Regions from separate parts of the Nitrincola sp. genome, predicted to be linked through region 3. Evidence: predicted binding sites of a transcription regulator. Region 3 holds the regulator's gene; each other region holds the start of a gene.
What was found. The regulator sigma-54, encoded in region 3, starts transcription at its own class of promoters, with help from an activator protein. The targets are predictions, from matches to a motif close to TGGCACNNNNNTTGCTNT.

Region 1 (7,328 bases), on a different contig from region 3:
TGAAGTACTACCTATGACAGAAGCGCGTCAGGCGGATATAACACGGTTACGCACGCTGGATACTTCGGATACACTTTATAAAGCTGTGTGTCAGCACTGAGTGCCGCTGAGACTAAAGTTCGGCTATCGGCACGGAAGGGGCTTTGCTAAATTGGTCTGTGAATGCTGGTTAACGCTCAGGGGATGATCAGATGCGAACAGATCTGTTTATATTTCTGTTAGTCGGCGCTACGGCAACATTTTATTTGTTAGTGATGGTATCCAGCCGTAGCGGGTCTGGCCGGGATTTTTACACGCTAAGTGGTAGTTCAACACCCTTGGCCAGTGGTATGGCTTCGGCGGCCGACTGGCTCTGTGCAGCAACCTTTCTGGGTTTGTTTGGCCTATTTTCTGTTAACCCGCTGGATAGTCAACTAATACTAACAGGCTGGCTGGCTGGTTTGGTTTTAATGGGGCTTTGGGTTGCACCAGCTCAATTTCATTCCGGAAAGCTGTGTTTGTCTGGTTATCTTGGGGCGGGTTACAACTCGCGCCTGGTCGGATACCTTGCCTTAATCATTGTTGTGTTGATCAGTACTCTGCTGTTGGCGTTGCAGTTGCGCGGAATGAGTTTGATCTTTTCGAGACATTTGCAGTTGTCTGTTCAGGCTGGCGTTATTATCAGCATGTTTTTGCTGCTTTTCTATGTCGTACTTGGGTCAATGAAGGCGATGACTCAAGTGCAAATGTTGCAGTATTGCATCCTTTTTTGCGCACTGATGATTCCATCTGTCTATCTGGCTGGCAAGTTTGATGAGCGCTTTGGTGTGCTTTTCAGTCGTAGTTTTTTTTCGGGTTCAGGTTTTGAGTTTCAGTTGTCGCTGGACAGTCTGAGACAGCAGTTGGGTTTTACGTCAAACCTGCCTTCGCGCGATACTGTGGATGTTGTATTCCTGCTGCTGTCATTGATGGCTGGAGTCGCCGTCCTTCCTCACCTGTTGTTACGCTACCAGTCAGTTAAAAAAACGGCTGATATAAGCCAGAGCACCGTCTGGATGCTGGTGTTTCTCGGGCTGATCTATTCCTCCATGCCGCTCATCGCCAGCATGGGTGAGTTACGCCTGATTCAGTCCGTTAATGGTGAATTTAATGAGGGTACAGCTTATAGCCGCATGCCAGACTGGTTTTACGCTTGGGAACAAAATAAGCAACTTGCCTGGTACGATCATACCCAGGATGGCAAGGTGCAGTATGCAGCAGGATCGCCATTTGAAGGCTCAATGCCTTTATACAATGATAAAACCGGTTTGTCTGGAGAGCCGCTTATACTCAATCCTGCCGCCGGTATTTATGAGCCACTGCAGCAGCGCTTTCCATCTGAGTTATATGTGGCAGAAGAGCTGCGTTTATTTTTAATACCGGAAGTCTCTGCTATGCCTGTGTGGGTGGTAGGTATACTCAGTGTAGGTATAGTGGCCGCGATCCTATCCAGTGCTTCGGTGTTAATGATTTCGGCTGCTCATTCTGCTGCTGTCCAGCTACTGTCTAAACGTTTAACGCAAAGAGCAGAGCTTAAGCTGGCGCGGTTAGTAGCGGTGTGTATGTTGTTGATGGCTGGGCTTCTGGCGCTAATCCTGCCTGGTACCTTGATTGAACTGATGAACCGCATTATTGCGCTGGCCGCCGCTACCTTGTTTGCGCCTACTTTGTTGCTAATTTTCAGGCCGGGACTGCATCCTTATGCCGTGTTTACAGGCATATTAGCAGGCTTTACCAGCTATCTGGCCTATACCCTTGTGTTTGATCTGAGTCTGATGCAAATGGGCCAAACATCGTTATCAACGATACTCTCACCAGAAGCGTTTGGGGCCTGCGCTATGTTGCTGAATTTGGGTGTTACGCTGTTGATGACCGTTTTTTTTAAAGTGGCTGTGCTGCCTGTCAAGCAGTAAGCCCAATGCGCTGAATAATAACAATAGGAGTCACTATGTCAGAATCGTTTAATATGGATAACTTGCCCTTCAGCCTGCTGAGTCAGAAAGAGCAGGCGATGCTTAACAGCCATCTGGATATTGCTTACTTCCAAAAAGGCGAAACCATTATTACGGCGGGTGAGGTACCAGAAGGCGTTTTTATTGTGCTCAAGGGAAAGGTGGGCGAAAGCGACGGCTCCGAGTTAGTTGATAATGATGCGGCTGCCAGTGTGTTTGTTCATTATCAGGATGAAGATTACTTTGGTGGCTGGTCGGTTCTGAATGGTAAGGCAATTCATAATTTTATTGCCGTAGAAGAAACTATCTGCCATGTGTTACCCACCCGAACTTTGATGGATCTGATCGCCAGTAATGCATTGTTTGCTGATTATTTCCAGCAAAGCCTTACCGCTAAACGTGAAATTGTCGCTCAGTATGGTCAAAATCAAGATATGGCTGAGTTTATGCTGGCGCGAATTGAAGATGGCACTATCCGTGAACCGCTCATAGTGCTGGAGGGTACGTCGATTTTTGAAGCTACCCGCATGATGCGTGAAATGAAAGCAGATTGTGTTCTAGCTAAGAAAGGTAACCGCTATGGCATGGTTACCGGCACGGATCTGCTTGATGCGGTCATCATCAAGAATATGCCCCTGGAGTCTGATGTGTCAGAAATTGCCAGTTACCGTCTGATTACTACGGATCCGCAGGACTATCTGTTTAATGCGCTGATAATGATGACGCAGCAGCAGATAGAGCGTGTGGTGGTAATGCGAGGCACTGAGCTGTTCGGTATTGTTGAGCTGACAGACGTGCTGAGCCATTTTTCCAGTCATTCACATGTCATTGGCTTGCGTGTTGAGCGTGCACAGACCCTTGATGATCTGAGGGAAGCTGCTCAGGGTCTGACCGACTTGATTAAGGCGTTGATTTCAACAGGGGTGAAAACTCGCTTTACCATGGAGTTGCTGGCCGCCATGAATGGCCGCATTATTTCCAAGCTGTTTGATCTGGTGATACCTAATGATATGCGGCCGCATGTTTGTCTGATCGTAATGGGTTCAGAAGGACGGGGCGAGCAAATAATGAAAACTGACCAGGACAATGGTCTGATATTCAGGGATGGTCTGGAATGGTCGGAAATGCATAAAGTGATGCAGAAGTTCAGTGAGACTTTGATCTCATTTGGTTTCCCGCCCTGTCCGGGTAATATCATGGTATCAAATCCGGAGTGGGTTAATTCCACCAACGAATGGGCTGCCAAACTGAGTCGCTGGAGTCAAAAATTTGACGGTGAGTCGGTAATGAAGCTGGCTATTGCGGTGGATGGGAAGCCGCTTGCCGGTAATGCGGCTATGTTTAAGGTGGCCAGGAATGCTTTTCTTCGGAGTATAAAAAACAACGACATCTTTTTTTCGCATTTTGCCAAGGCCGCGCTGAACTTTGATACGCCACTGACTTTTTTTGGAAATCTGAAAGATAAAGGCATGTTGGATATCAAGAAGGGCGGTATTTTTCCGATAGTGCATGGTGTTCGCACTATGGCGCTGGAGTATCGGATACTGGAAACTAATACCTTTAAGCGCATAGAAGTGTTGGTGGAAATGGAGCAGTTGCGCAAATCCGTGGGCGAAAACTTGTCTGAGGCTTTGTCTTTGTTCGTGCAAATCCGGCTGAAGCACCAAATTCAGCGCGTGGAAGAGAGTGCAGATGGCGTAGATAAAACACCGAATGCTATTGATTTGCAGCGCTTGAATAAGCTGGAGAGGGATTTGCTCAGAGATGCGTTAAGAATTGTCAAGGATTTCAAGAAACACTTGGCTTCGCGTTACCATATAGGCTCATAACAATATGATTATTCCAAGAACAATCCGGCGCTTTAAAGAGCGCAGAGAGTTTCGGGACAGCCCCTATGCCCCTCTATTTGAACCTTATAAGGGTGATGAGGTGGTCTCACTTGATTGTGAAACCACCAGTCTGGATGTAAAGAAAGGCGAAATTCTGTCTATAGGTGCTGTACGTATTCGTGGTCGGCGAGTGATTACCAGCGAGCGCCTGGATATTAAGCTCAAGCCGCCAGCTTCCCTGACAGGGGATTCTATCAAGATACATAAAATTCGCGCCAGTGATCTGGTTGATGGCATAGAGCTTGATGATGCCTTGGAGCAAGTGCTGGAGTTTGTCGGCAATCGTCCGATTCTTGGGTATTATGTAAATTATGATATTCGCATGCTGGATAAATATATCCGACCGAAATATGGCTTTGGCTTGCCAAATAAGGCAATAGAGCTATCCCACGTCTATCACGATATCATTAAATGGAAGACGGTTGGTGGTGATGTAGACCTGCGTTTCGATACTATCTCCAAGAAACTGGATATTCCAATTATTCAGCGGCACACAGCGTTGGGTGATGCGATAACGGTTGCGTTGATGTATGTGCGGCTAAAATTTGGTGCTCCCTTGGCTGATTAGCAGGACTGTTTGGCTTAAGTCAAAATTACATTATAAAAAAGCAGGCATTGGCCTGCTTTTTGCATTTTTGTACTCACGGTGCCAGGTTTATGATTGGATACGACAAAAAATTGTCATTATTTTGCTTGTCGACTTCTTGTTATTCAATAATGGCGCTATAATGTCAAAAAAATGCCACTATCCAATGAGGTCTGAACATGATTGAGCGGTCTGATATCAATAGTGTTCTGGCGCAAATGCGAACCATGCGGTCAGACATGCAGCAGGCTGCGCGCCAGATCGAGATGCCGGGCTTACGGTCTGAAGCTCCCGGAAATGCTATTAAAGATTCTGAGCGTACCGGATTTACAGACTTGCTTAAGTCTGCTGTGGATCAGGTGAACTCCAATCAAAAAATGTCAAACCAGATGCGTGAGTCTTATGAGCGTGGTGATCCGGGTGTTGACTTGCCTCAGGTGATGATCCAGGCGCAAAAAGCATCTATTTCCTTCGATGCTTTGACCCAAGTGCGTAACCGCCTGGTTCAGGCCTATGAAGATGTCTCGAAGATGCCTATCTAACTGAGTTGGTATAAATGGAAAATACAGCGGGTCCATTAAATGCAAGAGGCGGTCTCATGGCTGGGTTCAACGGCCTGGGGATTTTGCGTCAGTTGGGTTTAATGATTGGACTGGCCGCAAGCGTCGCCATTGGTTTTGCTGTAGTACTTTGGTCGCAGCAGCCAGACTATCGAGTTCTCTACGCCAACTTGAGTTTTTCTGATGCCAATGAGGTTATCGAACAACTGCGTATGAATAAAATCCCCTACCGCTTTGATGCGGACGGGCGAGCTATTTTAGTGCCAGAATCTCATGTACATACGGCTCGGCTACAACTGGCCGCTGATGGCTTCTCTGCGGATAAAACTATAGGTTTTGAACTGTTGGATCAGGACCATGGTATGGGTAGTAGCCAGTTTATGGAAACCACACGTTACCGGCGTGGCCTGGAAGGCGAGCTTGCCAGAACTATCTCCAATATGATGGCTGTCAGGTCGGCGCGTATTCACTTGGCAATTCCGAAGGACACAGTTTTCATCCGCGATCAGAGTAAGCCCCGTGCATCAGTATTCTTAGAGTTATTTTCCGGACGCCAATTAGAGCGTGATCAGGTGGCCGCAATCGCTAATCTGGTTGCTTCCAGTATCCCAGAACTGGATGTCAAGGATGTCACTATTGTCGATCAGCGTGGTCGATTACTTAATATTCGCGATGTCGATTCGGATGTGGTGTTGGCGGCTCGGCAGTTGGAGTATGTACGTCAGGTTGAAGACACCCTGGTTAACCGAGTAAACAGTATTCTGCAGCCGGTTGTTGGACTGGGGAATTTCCGTGCAGAGGTATCTGCTGATATAGACTTCACTGAGATTGAACAAGCCAGTGAAGTCTATAATCCTGATTTGCCAGCTTTACGCAGCGAACAGACCATGGAAGAGCGTCGCGAGGCGGGTGATGTTGCTGCCGGTGTTCCTGGGGCGTTGGCAAACCAGCCACCAGGTCCAGTGGCGGTGCCAGAAATAGCCGGTGCTAATGGAGCTGTTGCTGGAGCTGGGAGTTCCGGAACCAGTCGTAACCAGGCTACCCGTAATTTTGAGCTGGATCGTAGCATCAGTTATACCCGGCAGCAGATGGGAGGCGTCAAACGCTTGTCGGTTGCAGTGGTTGTAGATGACCTGACTAATATTGACCCTGCAACGGGTGAGCAGAGCAGGGCATCTTGGTCAGAAGAAGACCTGGAGCGTTTGCGTCTGCTGGTTCAAAATGCCGTGGGCTTTTCAGCGCTGCGAGGGGATAGCGTTAATGTGATTAACTCTTCTTTTGTGCCGCCTGAGGAGTATGAAGTGGTGGACACGGCTTTTTGGCAGCAAGACTGGTTCTGGAACTTGATTAAACAGCTTGGCGCTGGGTTATTTGTGCTGATTCTTGTTCTGGGGATTCTGCGCCCAGTGTTGAAGCACCTGTCTACAGCTGGTGGCAGTCGATCCGTAAATGAACTGGGGCCGGCGGGTCAGATCTCGGCTGAGCTGGACTCTCTGAATGGTTCAGGTATAGCCGACGATAAGGTCACTTTTGGTGGTGTGGAGTCTGCCGCTATGGTCACCCCTAACGAAAGTTTTGATTATCAGTTGAATGAAATTCGCAGTATGGTAGCCGAAGATCCGGCCCGTGTGGCTCAAGCGATTAAGCAGTGGGTGGTAGAGCGTGAGTGACGGACTGACAGATATTGAAAAGGCTGCCGTGCTGCTGATTAGTCTGGGTGAGAGTGATGCTGCTGAAATACTCAAGCACCTTGGGCCGAAAGAGGTGCAGCGGATAGGTGAGGCTATGTCACGTCTGGATAATGTGCCGCAGTCACGAGTCGAATCAGTAGTTTCAGATTTTCTGGATGTTGTCAGCGATCAAACCGGTATCGGCATCAATAATGACCGCTATATCCGGGCAATGTTAAATCAGGCCTTGGGTGAAGATAAGGCTAAAACGCTTATCGACAGAATCCTGTTCAGCACCAATACCTCGGGTCTGGATACGTTGCGTTGGATGGACGCGCGACAGGTGGCCGAAATCATACGCTTTGAACATCCGCAGATTCAGGCTGTCATAGTCTCGTATCTGGAGCCGGATCAGGCGGCAAGTGTTCTGAGTTTTTTTGATGATAAAGTGCGCCTGGATATTGTCATGCGTGTTGCTGCACTGGACCAGATTCAACCACAGGCCTTGCAGGAGCTGAATGATATGCTGGAAAGTCAGTTCAGTGGTCCTCGCTCAACTCAGTTGACTCGTCTGGGTGGGGTGAAGTCGGCGGCAAATATTATGAACTTTATTGACACCCAGATAGAAGCCGAGCTGATGGATGCCATTAAAG
Region 2 (7,328 bases), on a different contig from region 3:
CCGCCCACTACGACGCCACGGGTCGCACCCTTGGCACTTTCACGAATCGCATCCAGATCATCCAGGGTACGGTACACCAGACAGTGATCCTGTTCGCGACCAGGGATCGGTGGCACAAAGGGATAAGAGCCAGTTGCCAGCACTAATTTATCGTAGCTAAATTCACCGGTGGCTGTCGTGACCGTGCGCGCCTCCCGGTCGATACTCAATACCGGTTGATTCAGGTGCAGGTTAATGCCATCGCGGCTGTAAAAATCAGCCTCACCCAGGTGCAGGTGAGACGCACTCTGAGATTCAAAATATTCAGACAGGTGCACACGGTCGTAGGCCGGGTGTTTTTCACCGGCAAAAATATGCAGCTGAAATTCATCGGCTTTATCCGATGACATCAACTGTTCGGCAAAGTGGTGGCCGACCATGCCATTACCGATGACTAAGAGTTGTTTTTTCATTGTTAAACCTCTGTTTGGTTTGGTCTGCTCACGCGGGGCAAGGGCCTATCAGGCCGTTGCTACTTTTTTAGTCACGCCGGTAGGTGCACTTTTTTCCACCTTTGGACTGGATGATGAAAACACCTCTACCTTGCGCTGTTTTTCATGCAGGAAGCGCAGCACTTCCCGGCGATAACGGTTGTAGGTTGGATCATCGGCCATTTCTATGCGGTTACGCGGTTTGGGCAGATCTATCTCAAGAATTTCACCTATGGTGGCTTCAGGTCCGTTGGTCATCATTACGATGCGGTCCGACAGCAACACCGCTTCGTCAACATCATGGGTAATCATGATGATGGTGCTGTTGATCTCGCTCTGAATTTTCATCACCTCATCCTGCAGATGGGCACGCGTCAGCGCATCCAGTGCACCAAAGGGCTCATCCAGCAACAGCACCTTGGGTTCCATTGCCAAGGCACGGGCAATACCCACGCGCTGTTTCATGCCGCCGGATATTTCATCCGGGCGCTGGTGCAGGGCATGCGACATATGCACCATCTCCAGGCTTTTCAGTATCCAGTCATGCCGCTGAGCGGCTGTTTTGGTTTTTTTGAAGGTTTTATTGACCGCCAACGCCACATTTTCATACACGGTCAACCAGGGCAGCAGTGAGTGATTCTGGAACACCACGCTGCGATCCGGGCCGGGGGAGTTCACCTCGCGACCATCCAGAATCACCGCGCCTTGGGTTGATGACAGTAGACCGGCAACAATATTTAACACCGTAGACTTGCCACAGCCCGAGTGACCAATAATGGAAATGTACTCTCCCTTATTAATGTGGAGATTTACATTTTTAAGGACACGGGTTTCCTTGTTACCTTTTCCGAAGGTTTTGTTTACACCTTCAATCGACAAATAATGCTTAGACATGTTATTCACCCTTTATTAAATTACCGGTTTATTTAGCGGTTCCACGAGTGACCAGATTGGAAATAAACCCAATCAGGCGATCCAGGAAAAAGCCCACTACACCGACATAAACCAGTGCCAGAACGATGTCGCTAATCATTGACGCATTCCAGGCATCCCAGATGAAGAATCCGATACCAACACCACCAATCAACATTTCAGCCGCTACAATCGCCAACCAGGAAAGACCAATACCAATTCTCAGACCGGTGAAGATGTAAGGTGCGGCGGCGGGCAGCATGATTTTGACGAAGTACTCATAGCCATTCAGCGACAGCACCCGGGACACATTGCGGTAGTCTTCCGGAATATTGCGGATACCCACCGAGGTGTTGATGATGATCGGCCAGATAGCAGTGATAAAAATCACAAAGATGGCAGACGGGTTACTGTCCTGAAAGGCCGCCAGTGAAATGGGCAACCAGGCCAGGGGCGGCACGGTCCGCAGGATTTGAAAAATTGGATCCAGCCCGCGCATTGCCCAGGTTGACTGGCCTACCAGCACACCCAGACTGATCCCGGCGATAACGGCCAGGCTATAGCCGTAAGCCACCCGCTCCAGGCTGGCTAGAATTTGCCAACCCATGCCGACATCGGTACCGCCATGGTTGTAAAAGGGGTTGATAATCAACTCCCAGGTTTCATCAACTACGCGGGAGGGTGAAGGTAACGTGGCTCCCGGTGAGGAGGTCAACCATTCCCAGATCAGGATTAATATGACACCTACGACCAGTGCTGGCAGTACATTGGTTACAAGGCTCTCTCCCACCGATTTCAACTGACGGGCACTTTTACCCAGTACGGCTGGCATGCCAATCCCCTCTGGTAGCGTCAATACGCGATTGGTTTTTACAGTCATAATTTTCTCTCCTGCTTAGGTCTATCCGGTAAGCGCTCAGGTTCGTTTGATATCCAGGCTGTCAAGATAGGCCTGGGGGTTATCAGGATTGAAAGTCTTGCCATCGAAGAAGGTTTCAATTCCACGTGAAGTGCTTTCTGGAATATCAGCTGAATCAACACCCAGTGCCAAAGCGGCTTCGCGCCAGAGATCTTCTCGGTTGACCTGGTCAATAAGAGCTTGAGAATCTAAATCCTGAGGCAGGTATCCCCAACGCTTGTTCTCAGTCAGGAACCAAAGATCATGACTCTTGAACGGATAAGAGGCCTGATCCTTCCAGTAACGCATCTGATCCGGATGGTTCTCGATCACCTTGCCGTTGCCATAATCAAAATTACCTTCCATGCGATCGACGATGTCATCAAAGGGAGCATGTATCCAACGACGCTTAGAGCATATTTCTGCAACTTCACGGCGATTTTCAGCTTGTTCGCAATAAATCTGCGCTTCCATCACGGCCATCAGCAAGGCCTTGGTAGCGTTGGGATTAGCATCGACATAATCTGCACGCATGGCGAAGGCTTTTTCCGGATGGTTATGCCACATCTCACCGGTGGTATTGGCGGTATAGCCGATGCCTTGATTCACCAATTGCTGGTTCCAGGGCTCACATACACAGAAAGTATCCATACTGCCGACACGCATATTGGCAACCATCTGTGCCGGTGGCACCACAATAGTGGAGATATTCTGATCCGGATCTATACCTCCGGCTGCCAGCCAGTAGCGCATCCACATATCATGGGTACCACCCGGAAAGGTCATCGCAGCATTGATCGCATTACCCGCTTCACGCTTAGCGGCTAACGCCTGACTAAAGCTTGATGTATCCAGCCCAACCTGCAAATCCTTGTATTCACTTCCGACGGAAATACACTGCCCCGCCAGATTCAGGCGCGCCAGTATATACATGGGTGTAGGAATGTTATTTGCAGTCATCGCCCCTGAAGCGATTAAATACGGCATGGGCGTTAATATATGCGCACCATCGATACCATTACGCTGTGAACCCAACACCAGATTGTCACGTGTTGTTCCCCAGGATGACTGCTTAAGCACCTCGACATCGGGCATGCCGTGCTTGGCAAAGAAACCTTTTTCCAGTGCCACGAACAGCGGTGCCGCATCTGTTAACGCAATAAAACCGAGTTTGGCTGAAGTGGTTTCCGGTTTTCCATGGCTGGCAGCGCTTGCACTATTGATACCCAGTGGGAAGATCCCACCCAGTGTTGCAGCACCTGCAACAGCCGCTACACCGCCGATAAACTTACGACGATTTGGATTTTTGGGCTGCTCTGAAGCTGCAAGTCCGGCGATTAAAGGATTATTAATCTTCATGGATGTCTCCTGAAAAGAACAAAAAAAAACGGCGTCCACCTCTGCTAACCCGCTGTAAAGCGAATTAGAGGTGGACGCCGTTGTCCAGTTACTGACTCTTACCTGTTATTAACAACCAACCCCGAAAGATTGGCTTTAGCTTGTGAATAATATAAAGCGAAAATCGTGCCACCAAGATCAAAACTATTAAAAAACAATAATTTGATTGAAATCACGATTAAGTTAGGTGTTTTTCACCCTCAATACCGCACCCATCCTGTGCAAGGCGCACTGAAATGATCCACGAATACAAACGATGTAAGGTTTAGCCAGTGTGATTATTGCGTAGCAGTATGCGGGTGCGTTCAATGATGATTTCGGCCACATCCATCAAGCGTAAATTCTGTTCCATAGCTGACTGACGTATCTGGCGATAGGCTTGATCTTCAGACAAGCCTTGGTATTCCATCAGCAATCCCTTGGCTCGCTCCAGAGTTTTGCGTTCCATCAGCGCCTGACGCGCCTGTTGCAACTCATCACTGACAGACTGTAAGCGCATAGACTGTGCTTTAAGTAACTCATACACAGAACGCCCGGCAGGTGGTGTTTCTTCACTGGAGTGCTGTTCGAAAGCCTGTAATGAATCGGTCAGAAAGCTTAAGGAGGAAGACTCACCTGCATCAGTTACCAGGCTATTGAGCAAACAGCGGTGATTGCGCAAGTCCAACTGGGCCCCATCGAGTTTGGTGGTACACAGTGCCAACAAGTCGGCAGCCAAGGCTTCTTCTATCTGTTTCATGGCATCGATACGGCAGGTGGCGACGTCATACCATACCTCACTGAAGGCTGAAGGAATGGCCTCGTCGGCCTGGGCTCGCGCCACGATTTGACGCAGCCTGTTCAGCTCAGCGGCACACTCATGTACCAGCAGCGCCTCCCACAAGGTTAAGGGTTGCGGACTACTGAACTCGGCAAAGGTTTCAAAACAACGCGCCTGAGCTTCAATCAAATGTTGCAGTTTATGCTGTTCTTCGGTTTCAAAGTGTCCTGCGGCAAAGCCACTGGCACCCCAGGCACGTTCTTGCCCGGCCAGTTCTTTTCCTTGCATAAAATTGAACATGGCGACCAGTGCCCGGGTAATATCCGGATCAGCGGCGGTATCCGCCGCTTCAAATACCACAGACAACAAGCCGGCAATCAATGCACTGATCAGGCGGGTCAACTCTTTTGCCGTAATCCGCAGATGCAATGCACGCTGACGTATTTCAGGCAGAGCATCCAGCCCATGCAATACATAGGCTATCCGGGTATACAAGCGCACACTGCCAGACAGATGGCAAGCGCTTAGATCCAAGGCTGCCAGGCGTTGTCTCAGGCCGGCTTCCATTTCCATACACAGGGCTATCTGTTCATGGCGCTGTGGCCCGAAACGCTCACCTTCTGAGGCGATATAGACATTTGACAACCCCCGCTCACGTTGCAGCATATGTACCAGCTGACTGATGCTGTTTACCAGTTCGCCGGTCAACAACAACTCTTCCAGGTTGGCAATTTCACAGCGTTTTGAGGCCAGCAAAAAATCTTCTGCACTGCATGAAGGCATGATGTGCTCCGTTATGTCTATTTGGAACATCATCCTGCAAGGTTTATACCACTATCCAATTAATCTGCCGAGCACTCGCCAGCAATAGAACATTGCAGTAACCTTGCTAACCCCGCCTCTGAAAAGTGACATGCCAGTAACCAATGCAGTTTGGTGAAGGCCGCTTCAGGTGTCAGATCCCCTCCGGAAATCACACCGATGCGGTTTAAGTCTGATGCACTGGCATAACTGCCCTGGGTTACACCACCACTGATACACTGACTGACATTGATAACTGTCACCCCGGCATCAATCAGCTCAGCCAGCACCGATACCAACCCTTTGGGAGGATTACCAGCACCATAGGTCTGTAGTACCAATCCGCGTAATCCAGGCTGATGCAACAGCCATTGCAGCTGTTCACTGGCCATACCTGGATAGACACTTAGCATCACAACCGCCTCAGCATGCATCTGCTCTGGCAAGGCCGACAACCCAGCCTTGCCTTGGGGTAGCGCCTGCAACGGCTGATAAAGGGGTTTAATCCCCAATTTTGCCAGCGCTGGAAAGGCCGGTGAGTCAAATGCAGCCATGGATTCACTATGCAGCTTCCGGCAGCGATTACCGCGCAGCAGCCGATCATGGAAGCACACACACACTTCATGAATCAGACCGTCGGCGGCCAGTTGCAAGCTGTTGGTTACATTGACTGGCGCATCGCTGCGAGGCTCACTCAGAGGAATCTGAGCCCCAGTGATGATCACCGGTTTATCTAATGGCCCTAACATAAATGACAAGGCCGACGCGGTATAGGCTAGCGTATCTGTGCCGTGCAGGATCACAAAACCCCTGTAGTCCTGCCAGTAGGAGCCTAATAGACGCGCTAAATGCAGCCAGTCGGTTGGTTCTGCGGCGGCACTGTCAATCAGCGGTTGCAGTTCCAACCAGTCAAATGCCACTGATTGAGCCGGGCTCAAGCTGTTCCGTAAACGCTGTTCAAACCCCTCCGCGGGAGCATAACCTTCGGGCGTTGCAAGCATGCCAATCGTGCCACCACAGTGTATAACCAGTACCGGCGCTGTCATAAGACGCTCTCCGGCTCAAGCGTCATATAAGGTTTTAGCATGGCTTCCGGGCTCAGCAGTCTGTCGAGCTCCTGAGGTGTCAGCAGTCCTTTTGCCAGCACCAGCTCCCTGACGGTTTCTCCACTCATCAGCGCCTGTGCAGCAATGCGTGAGGCCTGGGTATAGCCTATATGAGGTACCAGTGCTGTAACCACGCCAATGCTGTTGTGCAGATGTTCTGCACAGCGATCTTCATTAGCCTCTATGCCCCGGATGCAGCGCTGATCCAGCATTTCACAGGCGGAGCTTAGCATTCGAATTGAGCTGAGCAGGTTATAGACTATCAGCGGCTCCATCGCATTGAGCTGCAATTGCCCCGCTTCGGCAGCCAGAGTCACTGCCAGATCATTGGCAATCACCTGAAAAGCGGTTTGGTTAACCGCTTCAGGAATTACCGGATTGACCTTACCCGGCATGATGGATGAACCCGGCTGTACCGCTGGCAAACGTATCTCACCCAATCCGGTTCGGGGGCCACTTGAGAGCAGCCGTAAATCGTTAGCCACCTTGCTGAGTTTGATCGCCAGACGTTTCAGAATGCCCGAGAAAAATACAAAGGCACCCATATCCGACGTGGCTTCAACCAGGTTAGTCGCTGGCACCAATGGCTTGCCGCTTATACGGGCCAGATGGCCTATCGCCAGAGCAGAATACTCAGGGTGGGCATTAATCCCTGTTCCTATGGCTGTTCCACCAAGATTGACTTCGCATAATAGTGCACAGGCTTCATGTAACCGGTCGATATCTTCACGCAGGGTTACGGCAAAGGCTTCAAACTCCTGACCCAGTGTCATAGGCACCGCATCCTGTAGTTGGGTTCGGCCCATTTTTACCACATGATTAAACGCCTGTCCTTTCTCGTGTAGTGAATCAATCAGCGCCTGCAACGTGACGATAAGTGGTTCTGTGGCAATTTGAACGGCAACACAAACTGCTGTTGGATAGGCATCATTGGTTGACTGGGAACGGTTTACATCGTCATTGGGGTGCAAAAACTGATAATC
Region 3 (7,328 bases):
TGGAGACAACTCGGTTAGTATCTTCAGCACAATTGACCTGGCCAGGTGCTCCCTGGCAATTCAGTGTGGCTGAACTGGATGGTTTTTTCAGCTTTCAGGCTGAAGAGGGGCGTATTATTGAATCCGGTAGTGGGGCTAATTTACTACGCGTATTTGGGCTGCTTAACTTAAACACCCTGTCGAGACGTCTGCGGTTGGACTTCAGTGATTTGCTGCAACGCGGATTGGTGTTTGATGAGTTAAAGGCCAGCTATGATCTGAATCGGGGACTGGCGAGTACCCGTGAACCATTCATGCTCACTGGCCCATCGGCATCAATGGAAATTACCGGTAATGTCAATCTGAATACCCAACAGCTGAATAAGACCATTAAGGTGAGTGTGCCGCTGAGCAGCAATCTCACCCTCGGAGCGGTGCTGCTTGGAGCACCGCAGGTCGCTGGTGCGATATTCATTTTTGATAAAATTATGGGTGACCGAATCGAAAAAATGACCCGTATTGCCTATACATTAACGGGTCACTGGGATGATCCTCAGCTGAACCTGCTGAATGCCAACGAGGGCTGATGTCCTGGCTCAGTCTGACTCGGTGGTATCGCGCAGGAGTCGGAACAGCTTGCGGTATTGCACTGGTGGTTGCTGCTTTTCAATTTCCCGCCGGGTATTGCGGATCAACTGACGCAATAGCTGAATATCAGTCTGTGGATAGTCATTGATAAAAGCTTCCAGTGCTTCATTTCCGGCAGTACCTTCCAGTAGTAAGCGTTCACGCCATTGTTCAAGGCCATGAAATTTCTGGTTATGCGCCTGACTTGCGGTATCAAATTCATCCAGTGCCAGGCGGATGGCCTCCACGTCAGCATGTCGCATCAGTTTGCCAATAAACTGCATGTGGCGTTTCAATGCCCCGTTGGAGGTGATGCGTCGCGTTTCAGCTACAGCGGCACGGAGGACACTATCCATAGGAATTTTTTCCTGCTGGTCAGGGCGCAATTCGGTGATGCGCTTGCCCAGTTGCTTCAGGGCATCCATCTGTCGTTTCAGCTCGGAGCGGCTGACAATGGTATCCTCGTCATCGGCCTGAAAATTGTGTTGATCTGGTGGGTTCATAAGGGGGCTCTATTCCGGCTCATCAAAGCGGTTGTTAATCAGTGTGGTTATGGCTTCAAAAGCCTGTTGTTCATCCGTGCCTTCAATGCGAAGAATCAGCTCAGTGCCTTTGCTGGCGGCCAGCATCATTACCGCCATAATGCTTTTGCAGTCGACGCAACGGCCGCTTTTTTCAACTTGAATCTGGCTGGAAAAACCACTGGCCAGGGTGCTGAGTTTAGCCGCCGCTCGCGCATGTAAACCAAGTTTATTAATGATAGTGATGGGGGATTCAATCATGCTTTTCTCAATCAGGTCAGTTCGCGGTGACGGACATGGACACTGTCCATCGACAGGCTGAAATGGTTAGCAAGGTATTCTGCCAGATAGACCGAGCGATGTTGGCCACCGGTACAGCCGATACAGATTGTCAGGTAACTACGGTTATCCTGGCGAATACGTGGTAACCAGCGTTCCAGAAAGTGAGAGATATCCGCTATCATCTCATCCACATCGGTAGATTGCTGCAGAAACTCACGTACCTCTTTGTCCAGTCCGGTCAGTGGGCGCAATTCTGGTACCCAGTGAGGATTGGGTAGTGTGCGCACATCAAAGGTAAAGTCAGCGTCCAGTGGTACACCGTGTTTAAAGCCAAAAGACTCAAACAGCAGCGATAGCGATTGTTCTCGCCTGTTGGTAATTCGCAGTTTAATACGATCACGTAACTCATACAGCGTCAGCCGTGTAGTATCAATCCGCATGTCTGCCAGGGTGGCGATGGGTTCGAGTAAAACCCGTTCGTATTCGATCGCTTCATGTAATCCAGAATGCGTATCCGTGAGCGGATGCTTGCGTCGGGTTGCACTGAAACGTTTCAGCAGCGTCGATTCCGATGCGTCCAGGTAGATTACTTCACAACTCAGGTCATTGAACTGTTTGAGCTGTTCAAGTAACGCTGGAAAACGTTCCAGGTTGCTGGTCAGGTTTCGGGCGTCAATGCTGACAGCTATCCTGGAAGGATTTCCTGTGGCCTCGGTCATTTGCTTGATCAGCTCAGGTAATAGCATGGCTGGAAGATTGTCAATGCAATAAAAACCAGCATCTTCAAGTGCTTGCAGCGCCGTAGTTTTACCTGAACCGGATCGACCACTCAAAATGACCAGCTTCACAGCTTAGCTTCCTTGCCCGGCAGCGTTCATAAAACGACTGAACAGCGTGACGGCATCAGTAGCACCTCGCAGTGCTTCACGTATCTCTGACTGACTGAAGAGCTCGGCTAGACCAGCGAGTGTTTGTAAATGCTCTGTAGCCGCATCTTCAGGGACCAATAGGCAGCAGAGAAGGTCGACAGGACGGTTGTCTATCGCATCAAAATCAATAGGTTCTTTCAAGGTGATTAAAAGTGCGAGAGCTCTATTACAGCCAGCCAGACGACAGTGTGGGATCGCCACACCGTCGCCGATGCCTGTACTGCCGAGGCGTTCACGATTGAGCAGGGCGCTGAAGACATCTTCAGCTTCCAGTTCATCTATTTCGGCAGCCAGTGTTTCACTGGCAATTTCTAAAACACGTTTTTTACTGACGGCATCGATATGACAGAGTGTCAGGGATTCAGTCAGTAGTTCGGATATAGGCATGTGATAGTCAATAGTTAGTGGTTATTTATGAGATTTCATTTTTTCCTTGTGCTTAATGACCTGACGATCCAATTTGTCGATCATGGCATCTATTGCAGCATACATGTCATCCTGTTCGGCTTGTGCAAATATTTCACCTCCAGCTACATGTAAGTCAGCTTCAGCTTTCTGGCGCTGCTTCTCAACACTCAGGGTCACCTGTACGTTGGTAATATTGTCGAAATGACGCTCAAGACGCACGAATTTACTGCGAACGTACTCATTTAATGCATCTGTCAGTTCTACGTGATGACCGGTTATATTGATCTGCATGGTATCTCTCCTTAGTGCCGGTACGATGAGGTCGTACTCTATAGTTAATTAAAGCAGACGCTTGCGCTCATTAGAAGGCGGAATGCTTAACGCCTCACGATATTTTGCGACGGTACGTCTTGCTACGTTGATTCCCTGCTCTTTCAGCAGTTGTGCGATCTTGTTATCGCTGAGGGGTTTGGCTGTATTTTCAGCAGAAATCAACTTTTTGATCAGCGCTCGAATCGCTGTGGATGAAGCACCTTCTCCATCGGCCGTATTAACCTGACTGGAAAAGAAATATTTAAGCTCAAAAATACCTCTGGGGGTATGAATGAATTTTTGTGTGGTAACACGGGAAATGGTGGATTCATGCATGGATACCGCTTCAGCGATATCATGCAACACCATGGGTTTCATGGCTTCATCACCTGTGTCGAGAAAGTCGCGCTGTCGCTCGACAATCTCGGTTGCCACCTTTAGTAGCGTGTCATTGCGGCTCAGCAAACTTTTCAAAAACCAGCGCGCTTCCTGCAGGTGATTTTTCAAGTAGGTATTGTCGGCACTGCTGTCAGCACGTCGGATCAAATCCGCATACTGTGAATTGATCCGCAGTTTAGGAGCGATATCTGGATTAAGGGATACGATCCACTCATCCTGGATTTTACGCACCATGACATCGGGTATGACATATTCAGATTGAGTGGAGCTGATCAATGCGCCGGGTTTGGGGTTTAACGAGCGGATCAGGTTGATGACATTATCCAGTTCAACGTCATTCAGACGCATTTTGCGCATCAGTGTTTTGTAATCATGGCTGCCTAGCAGGGGTAAAAATTCCCGGCAAAGGCGAATTGCTTGCTCACGCCATTCGATCGTTTCTGGCAGTTGCCTGATCTGTATACACAGGCATTCACTCAGATCTCGGGCGGCTACCCCCGGTGGATCAAATTGCTGAACCCGGTGGAGTACCGCCAGAATTTCATCTTCATCGGCTTCCATGAACAGTTCCGGCTGTTGTGCCTGGAACTGTTCCAGTAGCTCGGCAAGGTCGCTACGCAGGTAGCCATCCGCATCCGTGGCGTCGATAATGGCCTCTGCCACCATATAGTCCTGTTCACTCATGGGGGTCAGGTTCAACTGCCAGATCAGATGATCCTGGAGGGTGTCTTCTCGGGTATCATTGTCTTGATTAGGCCAGTCGCCTTCGGCAGCAGAGCCTGAGCCTGGGCCTTGGCTTTGGAAGGTGTCTTCCCAGTTGCTGTCAGTGGGCAAGTCATCGGGAATGGATTCATTCCAGTCAGTATCTGCCCCAGTGTCTTCGTTTGAATTGTCTGACGTTTCGCTATTGCTGTTTAGTGCAGCGGTTTCTTTATCTTCATAGGTTTGATCCACGAGCGCTTCGGTCGTGTCAGATTCATCATCACTGACTTCCAGCAACGGGTTGCTGTCCAGCGCCTGCTGGATCTCCTGTTGTAGATCCAGTGTTGACAGCTGCAGCAGGCGGATGGCTTGTTGCAGCTGTGGCGTCATCGTGAGATGTTGGCCAATCTTGAGATGTAACGCTTGCTTCATATGCCGTTAAGATCACTTATTCAGAGGCAGGGATGGTGACTAAAGCCGGAACTGGTCGCCGAGATAGGCGCTGCGAACCTGCTTGTTGCCCATTATGTCAGATGGACTGCCATCTGCAAGGATGGCGCCTTCACTGACGATGTAGGCACGTTCACAAATGTCGAGGGTCTCGCGCACATTGTGATCAGTTATCAGTATACCTATATTACGTTCCTGAAGATGCCGTATGGTCTGTTTAATATCATTTACTGATATCGGATCAACACCCGCAAAGGGTTCATCCAGCAGAATGAAGCGTGGTTCCGTGGCCAATGCACGGGCTATCTCCACGCGCCGACGCTCCCCCCCAGACAGTGCCATACCTGGGCTGTTGCGTAGATGGGTAATATGGAATTCCTGTAGCAGCTCTTCCAGTAACTGGGTGCGGTCTGATTTGGATAACTCCTTACGGGTTTCCAGAATGGCCATCAGATTGTCGCTGACACTCAGCTTTCTGAACACCGAAGCTTCCTGTGGCAGATAGCCGATGCCTTTTTTGGCGCGGCTGTGCATAGGCAATTGGGTGATATCCTGCTGTGCAAGACGAATATTGCCCTTGTCGGCATTTACCAGTCCCACGATCATATAGAAGCAGGTCGTTTTACCCGCACCATTTGGACCCAGCAGACCCACAATTTCGCCCTGGCTGATTTTCAGGGAAACGTCGCGAACAACATCACGTCCTTTATAGGACTTGGCCAGATGCAGGGCTTCCAGAGTGGTGGTCATGGCTACTGGTTGCCTTTCGGTTGAATGATCATTTGCACGCGCTGGCCATCCTGAGACTCGCTTCTGAATGCATCCACGACAGATTTATCCATGTCATAGACGATGCGATCTCCGGTGAACTCGTCGGCGTCCTGCATAACGCGAGCGTTTTCAGTAATGGTTACCGTCTGAGTGGGTACCTGGTAATCCATACGTAATCCATAGGCCTTGGTTGTAGGCTGGTTGGCACTGGCTTGCTGATGAAACTCAGCAGGGGAGCCAGTCGATAAAATTCTGGAAATACTACCGGCATTATCACGGTGCATTTCGACACGTGAACCCAGCATCAGCATGGTGCCCTGACGTATTTCAACTGATCCGGTATACACAGCGACGCCAGTGAGTTCGTTCATGCTGGCGTGATCGGCTGAGACATAGATTGGCTGCTCCTGGTCTTCAGGCAGGGCGTAAGCAGTCTGACTCAGTATCAGTAGTGCTGTGATCAGGCACAGCATTAACATTTTAGTATGTCGCATAATATCCTCTTACGTCAGACAGCAGGTCTATACGGTGTTCTTTTAGCCACGCCTGCATGCCGATAGCATCGGTACGGTTGGTTCCCTGTTGAATCTGAACGGGAGCATCGGTTTCGGCATAATCATCCGGTGGCAGTAATGTCATGACTGATGTCGTCAGTACCCAAGGTGTTTCTGCAGCCGAATTATCAATAACCCTGACGTTTCCTGCAAGTTCAATCTTGCTTTCATCGTCTGGCATGCTGCCGAGGTCGGACGAAATCTGTGTATCGCCACGTCCATCGCGAGGCAGTGTAATCAATGGGCTGTTCAGTGTGATCAGCTCCGGTGCCGGGAAATGCTGCAAATGGGGTGACTGGACGATGCGTGAGAGTTGTCCGTTTTCATCGAATACACTGATGTACGCATCGCGGATAAAAAAGTCCACTCGATCTGGATTATCCGGGTCACCTGAAACGGTTTCACCAGGACTGCCAAAAATGCCCCAGTACACCAGCGCGGCCAGTAGTATTGCCAGACCGGTTATCAGTTTCAGGCGGGCGGCACTAAACATCAGCGAAATTCCTCAATCAGACCGGTCAGTTTACCCTGAGCTGATAACAGTACTTCGCAGAATTCCCGTGCCGCTCCATGACCGCCTTGGCGGGAGGTACACCAATCGGCTTCCTGGCAGACTACCGGATGACCATTGGGAACAGAGACACCAAAAGCGACCGTAATGATGGCCGCCAGGTCCGGCAGATCATCGCCAATATAGGCGGTAGTGGTTGCGCTGTCTCCACTTTCTAACCAGATTTCTTCCAGAGCTGTCAGCTTGTCTTCACGCCCCTGTATCAGCCAGTCAACGCCGAGTGCTTTGGCGCGCATGCTCACTTGTGATGAGCTGCGTCCGGTGATAATGGCTGTCTTGATGCCGGCTTTCTGCAGCAGCTTTATCCCCAGGCCGTCCAGCGTATTGAAGGCTTTTACTTCCTGACCATCGGGTAAAAAATACAGCGAACCATCGGTTAATATACCATCCACATCAAACACGGCCAGACGAATGGATTGCAAGCGTTGCTTCAGTACATCGGACAAGGTTTCTGTCATGGTCAGATTACTCCGGCTTTAAGCAGGTCATGCATGTTCAGCGCACCGGCGAGCTGGCCTTGCTCATCAGTAATCAGCAGCGCATTGATTTTACGTTCCTGCATGACTTTTAGTGCTTCTGCTGCCAAGGATCCTGTTTTCAGTGTAGTGCCGCCGCGGGTCATGACCTCTTCAATCGAGGTATTTTTAAGATCGATTTCCTGATCCAGGGTGCGGCGCAAGTCGCCATCGGTAAAAATACCCAGCAGCTCGCCGGTGGCGTTGGTTACCGCTGTCATACCCAGGCGTTTCTGAGTTACTTCCAGCAGTGCTTCTCGGATCGAGGTGTTGACCGTGACCTGAGGAATGTTCTCACCCGCATGCAT
Region 4 (7,328 bases), on a different contig from region 3:
ACCGCAGGCAAAGGGTAACCAGACACCCTGACGCAGGGCGGCATCCAGAATGGTTTGCCCCTCTTCCACTTCAATCACATCACCGGTGGGTTCTACGGTCACTGCATATGTCATAACAACCTCCTCAAACGCCTTTGCCCTGAAACCCAGTCAGTTCTGGGGTCTGGAACCTTAATAAGGACTTATGACCGATACCCTGCTCCTGAAAGCTTTTATCCAGAGCCGGGGTAAACGGCTGGTTATCCAGCAACCAGGTCGCGGTGTTCCAGTTCACCTGGGTAAACTCGGCATGCTCGCCAAACGCCTCAGGCATAATCTGGTCGCGAAGTTCGGCAAAGGTGGTGGTCGGTGGCAGTGCGTAAGCAAAGGCGGAACAGAACATCAGGTGATGGTCCCAACCCACATACACGATCTGATTACCGTGAAAATTTTCAAATCTATCCAGTGCCGGAACTTTGTAGTCCGGCGTAATTGCTGTAACTGACATAGTGATATCCTGCTTCTGGAGCCATGCGGGATGGCTCCTGTTGTTATTATTCAGAGATAGGTTCAGGCAACGCCTTTCCATTCCTTCCAGCGTGTTTCGTCAGGTGAGCCTTTGATATCCATGTTGTCGGCGCCCATGTTCAACTGGTAGTAATCGCGCAGTACCTCTTCAACACTGGCACCGCCACAATTGCCCTGATAAATCTGATGCACAGGCAGCCAGGACTGCACATACTTTTCCGGTTCGTCATCGAATATGTGTTTGCAGCCATCTGAACAGAAGTGGTACTTCTCACCTTCAAAATCGCTGGAGCGATAGGCGATCTGTGTGGGATCATCCATCTCAGTGAAGCCCATCGGAATCTGACAGGTGGTGCACAGCTGAGGTAGTGCTTTGGTGTAGAAGCGTTTACCTTCGGCTTCCATTTTCTTCGCAAGCTCCCAGCGTGGACGGTAGTACTTGTCGAAGGTATCCGGGTACTTTTCGCTCAACCAGTCCAGCTCTTCATCACTGGGAATCCAGGTATGGAAGCCCGCCGCATGGCCGTGGGTATAGAAGATCCACCAGGCTTGATGCGAAATATGCTCTTTCTCTTTTTCAGTGGTTTCGACAAACTTGGGGATGCGGATGCCGTAGCGCTCCAGGTCTTTGAACAGCGCACCGCCCGCTTCTTCAAAGTAAACTTCCCAGGCTTCTTTCCAGGACATGACTTTATTCGGCAGCATGTAATCCATCATCATTGCCACAATGGTCAGCAGACGCGTACCCCGCCAGAACCACTTATCGATCCATTTCTGCACGATCGGCACATTGTCTTCATGTTGCTCCAGCAGGAATTTGATAATCTCCAGCCCGAGTGTCATGTGCCGTGCTTCATCAGACTGGGCTGAAAAACCAAAGGTACAGGTGGCCATATCACCGTTGTGCGCTGCCCCCGACATAAAGGGTACAAACAGCAGATTGGTCAGCACATATTCAAAGCTGAAGCTGATCGCAATCAGGAACTCAAATGGCCCGGCTGAACGCGCATCATCAAAGAAGGATTTAGGCACAGACAAGTACCAGACACGGTCATGCATGTGTGACCAGTCCTGGAAGCCATCAAAGTACTTGTTGTAATGACTCATGGCATGAATCTGGGTCTGCACATGACGCAGCTCATCGATAGACTGCATCTGACAGGCCACGCGCGCTCCCGCCCCACCAAACTGACGACCTACATGGGCATAGCCCTGAAACGCCTGGTATTCCAGTGGTGACACGCCGGTCAGGAAGATTTTGATCGCATTGATGTAACGCGCATCGGTCACATTCAGGTGGCCATTGTTCTGCGAAAATGCATCAAAAATAGCGTAAAGTTTTTTCTCTTTTTCAGCCTGGTACTTCCAGTAAGAATCCATTGTCAGACGAAACGGATCTTCCCATTTTGACCAGTCAGTAATTTTAATCCCTTCAAACTCTTCGTAAGGAAAGGCTTTTTTGCGATCGGCATAGGAGTATTCCCAGTCCAGATCACGGGTTAGCAAACGGTACTTATCTTTTAGATTGAGTTTTTTAGCAGCCATTTTGAATACCTTATTATTTTAATTCCGGACTGTTTGTCCCGGACTATTCATTCCAGATCAGGAGTTCCAGCTCAGCTCAAGTTGCTCATCGTCTTCGTCAACATTGCCGCCGAGGGTAATCAGATTCAGATGCAGTTCCTGTACATCCCAGTCACGTCCCATCTTCTCTTCAACCGTGGCGCGCTTGATCACCAGGCTGTTTTCGTTTTCGATGCGGATCATCGCCGGCATGTGATTGACTGTGGCGTCCGGGTTATCTTCCTCAATCGCTTCAACGATATAGCGGGACTCATCATTGTCCTGCAGGGCGATATATACTTTTGACATGCGAAGCTCCTCAGTGGCAGATGCCGATTTTTTGCAAACGAGATTCCAGCAATGCATCGGCCCGACTCAGCGCCGCGTCATCCAGAAGTGTGGTGACCAGGGGGCTCATTGCATCCAGGGTTTTCTGACGCCAGTCGCGGCACCAGGCCTCTAACAAGGCGCGGTTTTCCTCTGATTCAGACGCCATGGTTTTCAGCACACTGTCGAGCCAGCGGGACACATCTTTATTCCAGGCCAGCATGAACTCAGTCAGCATGGCGACATCACGCCCACCGATGCTGCTCAGCTTCTCGTCCAACTGCTCATAAAAGAGATTGAATACCAGCGTATCGACCACCAGGTTTTGCGCGATCACTACCTCAAACCAGTCTTCAACGGTGGTCATCTCTTCACACAGGGCACGCATCCCCTGCCACAGCGGATTCTGCATCCAGTGTTGCTTGGACTCGATCAGCGAATCACCGGTATTGCTATCCAGAATCAAACCGATACGCGACAGATACTGGGCAATCCCCAGGCGATCCATGGCGTTGTACAGCAGTGCCTGAGTGATAGCGGTGCCATAACCAAACGCGCAGCCATACATATTGTTCAGGTTGGCGGTGTGTTCGATATGCCGCAGTGGAATCAGGTAGGTAATCAGGAGATTTTTAACCGCGTCGGGCAGGTGCTCGGCCAGATTACGCTTTTCAAAAAAGGCATAACTGCTCTCAGCGGCTTCCTGCAGTTTGGCGCGATTCTGCACATACGTGCCGTAGTAAAACTGACGTGGATCTTTCAAGGCGTACCAGTCTTCCATGACGATCCGGGTACGGCTCTTATCATTCAGCTCATACTCCGGCTGCCACAGCGGACGGTAATGAAAGTTGGCTTCAGCCTGCAGGTCATAGGTCGCTTCCTGATAGCGTGAAGCTGGCTTATCACCAAAGCGGCGTTCAATATTCGCAAAGGTATTGCGGATTGGCTCCAGGGTGGAGGTTTTGATTTCTATTGTCATCAGACAGTACCCATAGGTTAAACGTTATTGTTATTAAGCGGATCGGTTATGGTTCCTGGACATCAGGGTGTCTTCGCCATAGCGCCATTTCTGCAGTTCAGCATCGACGTCAGCCATCTGTTCATCGGTCATATGAATGACCTGGTTGTTTTTACAGAAGGCGTCAAAAGCGGCAGGCGGCATAATCAACTCGACGAACAAAGAGGGATCTCCAATCGCAAAGTCAAATTCGACGAAACGTGCTCCGGCATCACTGCGCACGCGGATATACTTGGTCAGACGCTCAAAGCTTGAACGCGCTTTGGGCGTGGTATTGGTATGGAGTTGCAAATCGGGCATTGCACAACCTCTGACTTTTTATGTTGTTATGGCGTCATTGTCAGTCAGGTAAAAGCAAGGGCTGTGCCAGGAAAGAAAAATTCAGATCATAAAACCAGATAATTAACTTAAATTATTGTTTTTATTATAGTAATTACATTCAATTTATTCGTAACGCTAGAAGACAAAACAGACTCAATCACATCAAGCACAAAAAGTTGTGCCGATCAGGTTAATCAAATCATCATACAAAACCCCTCACTTCATCATTTCATCAAAAAAGACAAAAAAGGGGTCAGTACCCTTTTATTTTGAATAAAAGGGTACTGACCCCTTTTTTACTTTTTTCTGTTCAAACTTCAGCAGGCAAACTATACTGTATATACATACAGTCTTTATACTGGAGCGAACACATGGCCTCTTCCGACAAATCATCTGCTGCTGCGCGTAGAGGACGGGGCGCGACCTACAATCCCGACAACCGCTTTTCACCCAGAATCAGTGAAACGGTGGATGATGGCTGGTGGCAGGAGGGTACGCAGCAAAGCCTGGCGACCGAAATACGCGATGAACCCTGCAAAACAGCACTGTCGTGGAACACATCCCCCGACCTGCCATTTGACCGCTCCATCAACCCCTATCGGGGTTGCGAACATGGCTGCGTCTATTGTTACGCCCGCCCCTCGCATGCCTATTGGGATATGTCACCGGGACTGGATTTTGAAACCAAATTGATTGCGCGTACCGGCCTGGTCGAAACCCTGCGCGAAGAGCTGTGTAAACCAGGCTATGTATGCCGCCCGATCAACCTGTCCGGTAACACCGACTGCTACCAGCCGATTGAAGCTAAATACAAAACCACGCGCCGGTTGCTGGAGCTGTTACTCGAAGCCCGCCACCCGGTGACACTGGTGACCAAAAGTATGCTGGTTTTAAGAGATCTGGATCTGTTAACGGAGATGGCGAAGCATCGACTGGTCAGGGTGTTTATCAGTATTACCAGCCTGGATATGCAGTTAAAGCGCACCCTGGAACCGCGCGCGGCCTCACCGCAGGCACGCCTGAGAGCGATCCGCGAACTCAGTGCCGCGGGCATTCCCGTGGGCACCCTGGTATCACCGATTATTCCGGGATTAACCGATCATGAAATCGAGCAGATCTTAGCAGCCGTCAGCGAGGCAGGTGCAAGAACCGCTAACTGGATGCTGCTGCGTTTGCCCTTGGAAGTCGCCCCGCTGTTTGAGTCCTGGTTGGAAGCCCATTACCCGGATCGTGCCAACAAGGTCATGAGCCTGATGCGCCAATGTCGTGGCGGAAAAACCAACCATGCCGAATTTGGTAAACGCTTTAGTGGTGAAGGCGTTTTCGCCGAACTGATAGCGCAACGCTTCACCAAAGCCAGCCGCCGCCTGGGTCTGCAAGGCAACACCGAACAAGGCCTGAATACCCGCGACTTCCGCCCACCTTCCCTCCAGGGTGATTTGTTCTTCTAAAGCGGAAAAGCAGAAAAGGGGTCAGTACCCTTTTATTCAAAAATAAAAGGGTACTGACCCCTTTTCTGCTCCCCCCTTTCTGTCATTTCATTAATTCATCATATTTACGTCACCAGGGTGAAATATTTCCGGCATACACTCTCGTTCGAAACTTAAATTCACTTTTTCAATAGAAGCGAAGATTAATTAAAGTTCGTTCGAAGGTATTCAATGCTGTTATCTGAGCGTCAAACAAAAATTCTGGCCTGGTTGAAGCAGGCGGGTGGGCATCTTTCCAGCCAGGAGCTGACGGATTCCTTCAATGTCTCGGTGCAGACGATCCGCAAGGATCTGAATGAACTGAGCGATCAGGGGCTGGTGCAGCGGGTACATGGCGGTATCAGGCTACCGTTTCATAACCGCAACCTGTCCTTCCAGAGTCGTCAGGTGATCAATCTTGAGGCCAAACGTGCCATCGGCAGTAAGGTGGCGGATTTACTGCCGGAAGGTGCGACGATTTTTATTGGTATCGGCACCACGCCACAACAGGTTGCACTGGCATTGCTGGATCATCCTGGATTGCAGGTCATCACCAATAACCTCAATGCCGCCATGACGCTGTGCCACAACCCGAATATTGAAACCCTGTTAACCGGTGGGCGTATTCGGCCATCGGATCAGGATTTGATGGGTGAAGATGCCACCCGTTTTCTGCGACGTTTTCAGGTCAATTTTGGCATTTTTGGTATTGGTGGTCTGGGCCCACAGGGCGATCTGATGGACTTTTCGCCAGAGGAGTCTTACCTGTCACGCGCCATTATTGAGAACAGCGACCAACGCATTCTGGTGGCTGACTCCAGCAAGCATCTGCGTAAAGCCCCTGTACGAACCGGTACCCTGTCTGATGTGGACAGGCTGGTTACTGATCAACTCACCACCCCGATGGCCGAGCTGTGTGAAGCGGCGGGTGTCGAGTTACTTTATTAAGGAGCCAGAGATGAGTCAGTTGCAAGTCTGTCAACTTCGCAAGCAGTGGGAAGAAACCCTTGCGGTCAAAGACATCAGTTTTGAAATTGCCCAGGGTGAGTTTGTTGCCCTGTTAGGCCCTTCGGGTTGCGGAAAATCGACTACGTTAAAAATGATTGCCGGTCTTGAGGATCCCTCATCCGGAAGCATCAAGCTGAATGGCGTCGATATCACCCACCTGCCACCCGGAAAACGCAAACTGGCGATGGTGTTTCAATCCTATGCGCTCTTTCCTCACCTGTGTGTGGCTGAAAATATTGTCTTTGGCCTGAAAGCGCGAGGTGTCGGCGCGCACGAACGTGATCAACGCTTAAAGAAAGTGGCCGAACTGGTGAATCTGGGTGATCAACTGGCCAAGAAACCCTCACAGCTATCCGGAGGCCAGTGTCAGCGTGTGGCACTGGCGCGAGCGATCATTGCCGAAGCGCCTTTATGCCTGATGGATGAACCTCTCTCCAACCTGGATGCCAAGCTGCGTAATGAGATGCGCGCCGAATTAAGAGCACTGCAACAGCGCCTGGGTATGACAGTGCTGTATGTCACCCATGATCAGGTTGAAGCCATGAGCATGGCGGATCGTATTATTCTGTTGAATCAGGGTGAAATCGCTCAGTGCGGCACACCGAATCAACTCTACCACATCCCGGAAACCACCTTTTCCGCTCGCTTTATCGGCAACCCGCCCATGAACCTCCTGGACCAGGGTTCCCAACTGATAGGCGTGCGCCCAGAACATATTCAATTGTCTAACGATGGTATCACCGCTGAGGTGATCCGCTGCGACTATCACGGTGCCGACACCATCATCGATGCCGCCTTACCCTCGATGGCCATGCAAGTGATCAAACTGCGCCTGCCGGGCCATCAACTACTGCCTGCTCAGCAACATTTGCACCTGCAGTGGTCCCTGGAACACCAACATAACTTTTGCTCTAAAACGGGTCAGCGCCGGCAAGACGCTGGTCTGGATACACCCTCCACGCACCAACCCACACAGCAATCAACCACGCCCAACCATAAGGAGTTACAGCATGTTACGCAGCACTAAACGTATGCTAGCCATGGGGTTAACCTCGCTGGCTATTGCGACAGCCGCTCAGGCACAAACTGAATTAACCATGTATTACCCTGTTTCA

Region 1: fliE (flagellar hook-basal body complex protein FliE) is a predicted target of sigma-54. The motif match lies at 4,476-4,493, and genes of this name have one in related genera.
Region 2: ACN0R1_RS04410 (CmpA/NrtA family ABC transporter substrate-binding protein) is a predicted target of sigma-54. The motif match lies at 3,793-3,810, and genes of this name have one in related genera.
Region 4: ACN0R1_RS13660 (phenol hydroxylase subunit) is a predicted target of sigma-54. The motif match lies at 3,767-3,784, and genes of this name have one in related genera.

Annotation. Positions count from the first base shown of each region.
Region 1 covers NZ_JBLXDN010000016.1:21,096-28,423, reverse strand. The annotation lists gene ACN0R1_RS12830 (hypothetical protein) at 1-100, shown strand, start outside; gene ACN0R1_RS12825 (sodium:solute symporter family transporter) at 192-1,931, shown strand; gene ACN0R1_RS12820 (putative nucleotidyltransferase substrate binding domain-containing protein) at 1,967-3,799, shown strand; gene ACN0R1_RS12815 (3'-5' exonuclease) at 3,804-4,427, shown strand; gene fliE (flagellar hook-basal body complex protein FliE) at 4,625-4,987, shown strand; gene fliF (flagellar basal-body MS-ring/collar protein FliF) at 5,044-6,675, shown strand; gene fliG (flagellar motor switch protein FliG) at 6,668-7,328, shown strand, end outside.
Region 2 covers NZ_JBLXDN010000003.1:198,661-205,988, reverse strand. The annotation lists gene nirB (nitrite reductase large subunit NirB) at 1-452, opposite strand, end outside; gene ACN0R1_RS04420 (ABC transporter ATP-binding protein) at 501-1,364, opposite strand; gene ntrB (nitrate ABC transporter permease) at 1,393-2,262, opposite strand; gene ACN0R1_RS04410 (CmpA/NrtA family ABC transporter substrate-binding protein) at 2,299-3,639, opposite strand; gene ACN0R1_RS04405 (nitrate- and nitrite sensing domain-containing protein) at 3,944-5,221, opposite strand; gene ACN0R1_RS04400 (asparaginase) at 5,281-6,285, opposite strand; gene ACN0R1_RS04395 (aspartate ammonia-lyase) at 6,282-7,328, opposite strand, start outside.
Region 3 covers NZ_JBLXDN010000001.1:331,867-339,194, reverse strand. The annotation lists gene ACN0R1_RS01575 (YhdP family protein) at 1-566, shown strand, start outside; gene yjgA (ribosome biogenesis factor YjgA) at 576-1,109, opposite strand; gene ACN0R1_RS01565 (HPr family phosphocarrier protein) at 1,119-1,388, opposite strand; gene rapZ (RNase adapter RapZ) at 1,400-2,257, opposite strand; gene ACN0R1_RS01555 (PTS sugar transporter subunit IIA) at 2,261-2,725, opposite strand; gene hpf (ribosome hibernation promoting factor) at 2,747-3,037, opposite strand; gene ACN0R1_RS01545 (RNA polymerase factor sigma-54) at 3,086-4,591, opposite strand; gene lptB (LPS export ABC transporter ATP-binding protein) at 4,631-5,359, opposite strand; gene lptA (lipopolysaccharide transport periplasmic protein LptA) at 5,362-5,874, opposite strand; gene lptC (LPS export ABC transporter periplasmic protein LptC) at 5,861-6,427, opposite strand; gene ACN0R1_RS01525 (KdsC family phosphatase) at 6,427-6,951, opposite strand; gene ACN0R1_RS01520 (KpsF/GutQ family sugar-phosphate isomerase) at 6,966-7,328, opposite strand, start outside.
Region 4 covers NZ_JBLXDN010000018.1:39,681-47,008, reverse strand. The annotation lists gene ACN0R1_RS13685 (NADH:ubiquinone reductase (Na(+)-transporting) subunit F) at 1-114, opposite strand, end outside; gene ACN0R1_RS13680 (phenol hydroxylase subunit P4) at 125-487, opposite strand; gene ACN0R1_RS13675 (aromatic/alkene/methane monooxygenase hydroxylase/oxygenase subunit alpha) at 550-2,052, opposite strand; gene ACN0R1_RS13670 (MmoB/DmpM family protein) at 2,110-2,379, opposite strand; gene ACN0R1_RS13665 (aromatic/alkene monooxygenase hydroxylase subunit beta) at 2,390-3,376, opposite strand; gene ACN0R1_RS13660 (phenol hydroxylase subunit) at 3,410-3,715, opposite strand; gene ACN0R1_RS13655 (PA0069 family radical SAM protein) at 4,108-5,187, shown strand; gene ACN0R1_RS13650 (DeoR/GlpR family DNA-binding transcription regulator) at 5,398-6,153, shown strand; gene ACN0R1_RS13645 (ABC transporter ATP-binding protein) at 6,164-7,240, shown strand; gene ACN0R1_RS13640 (ABC transporter substrate-binding protein) at 7,224-7,328, shown strand, end outside.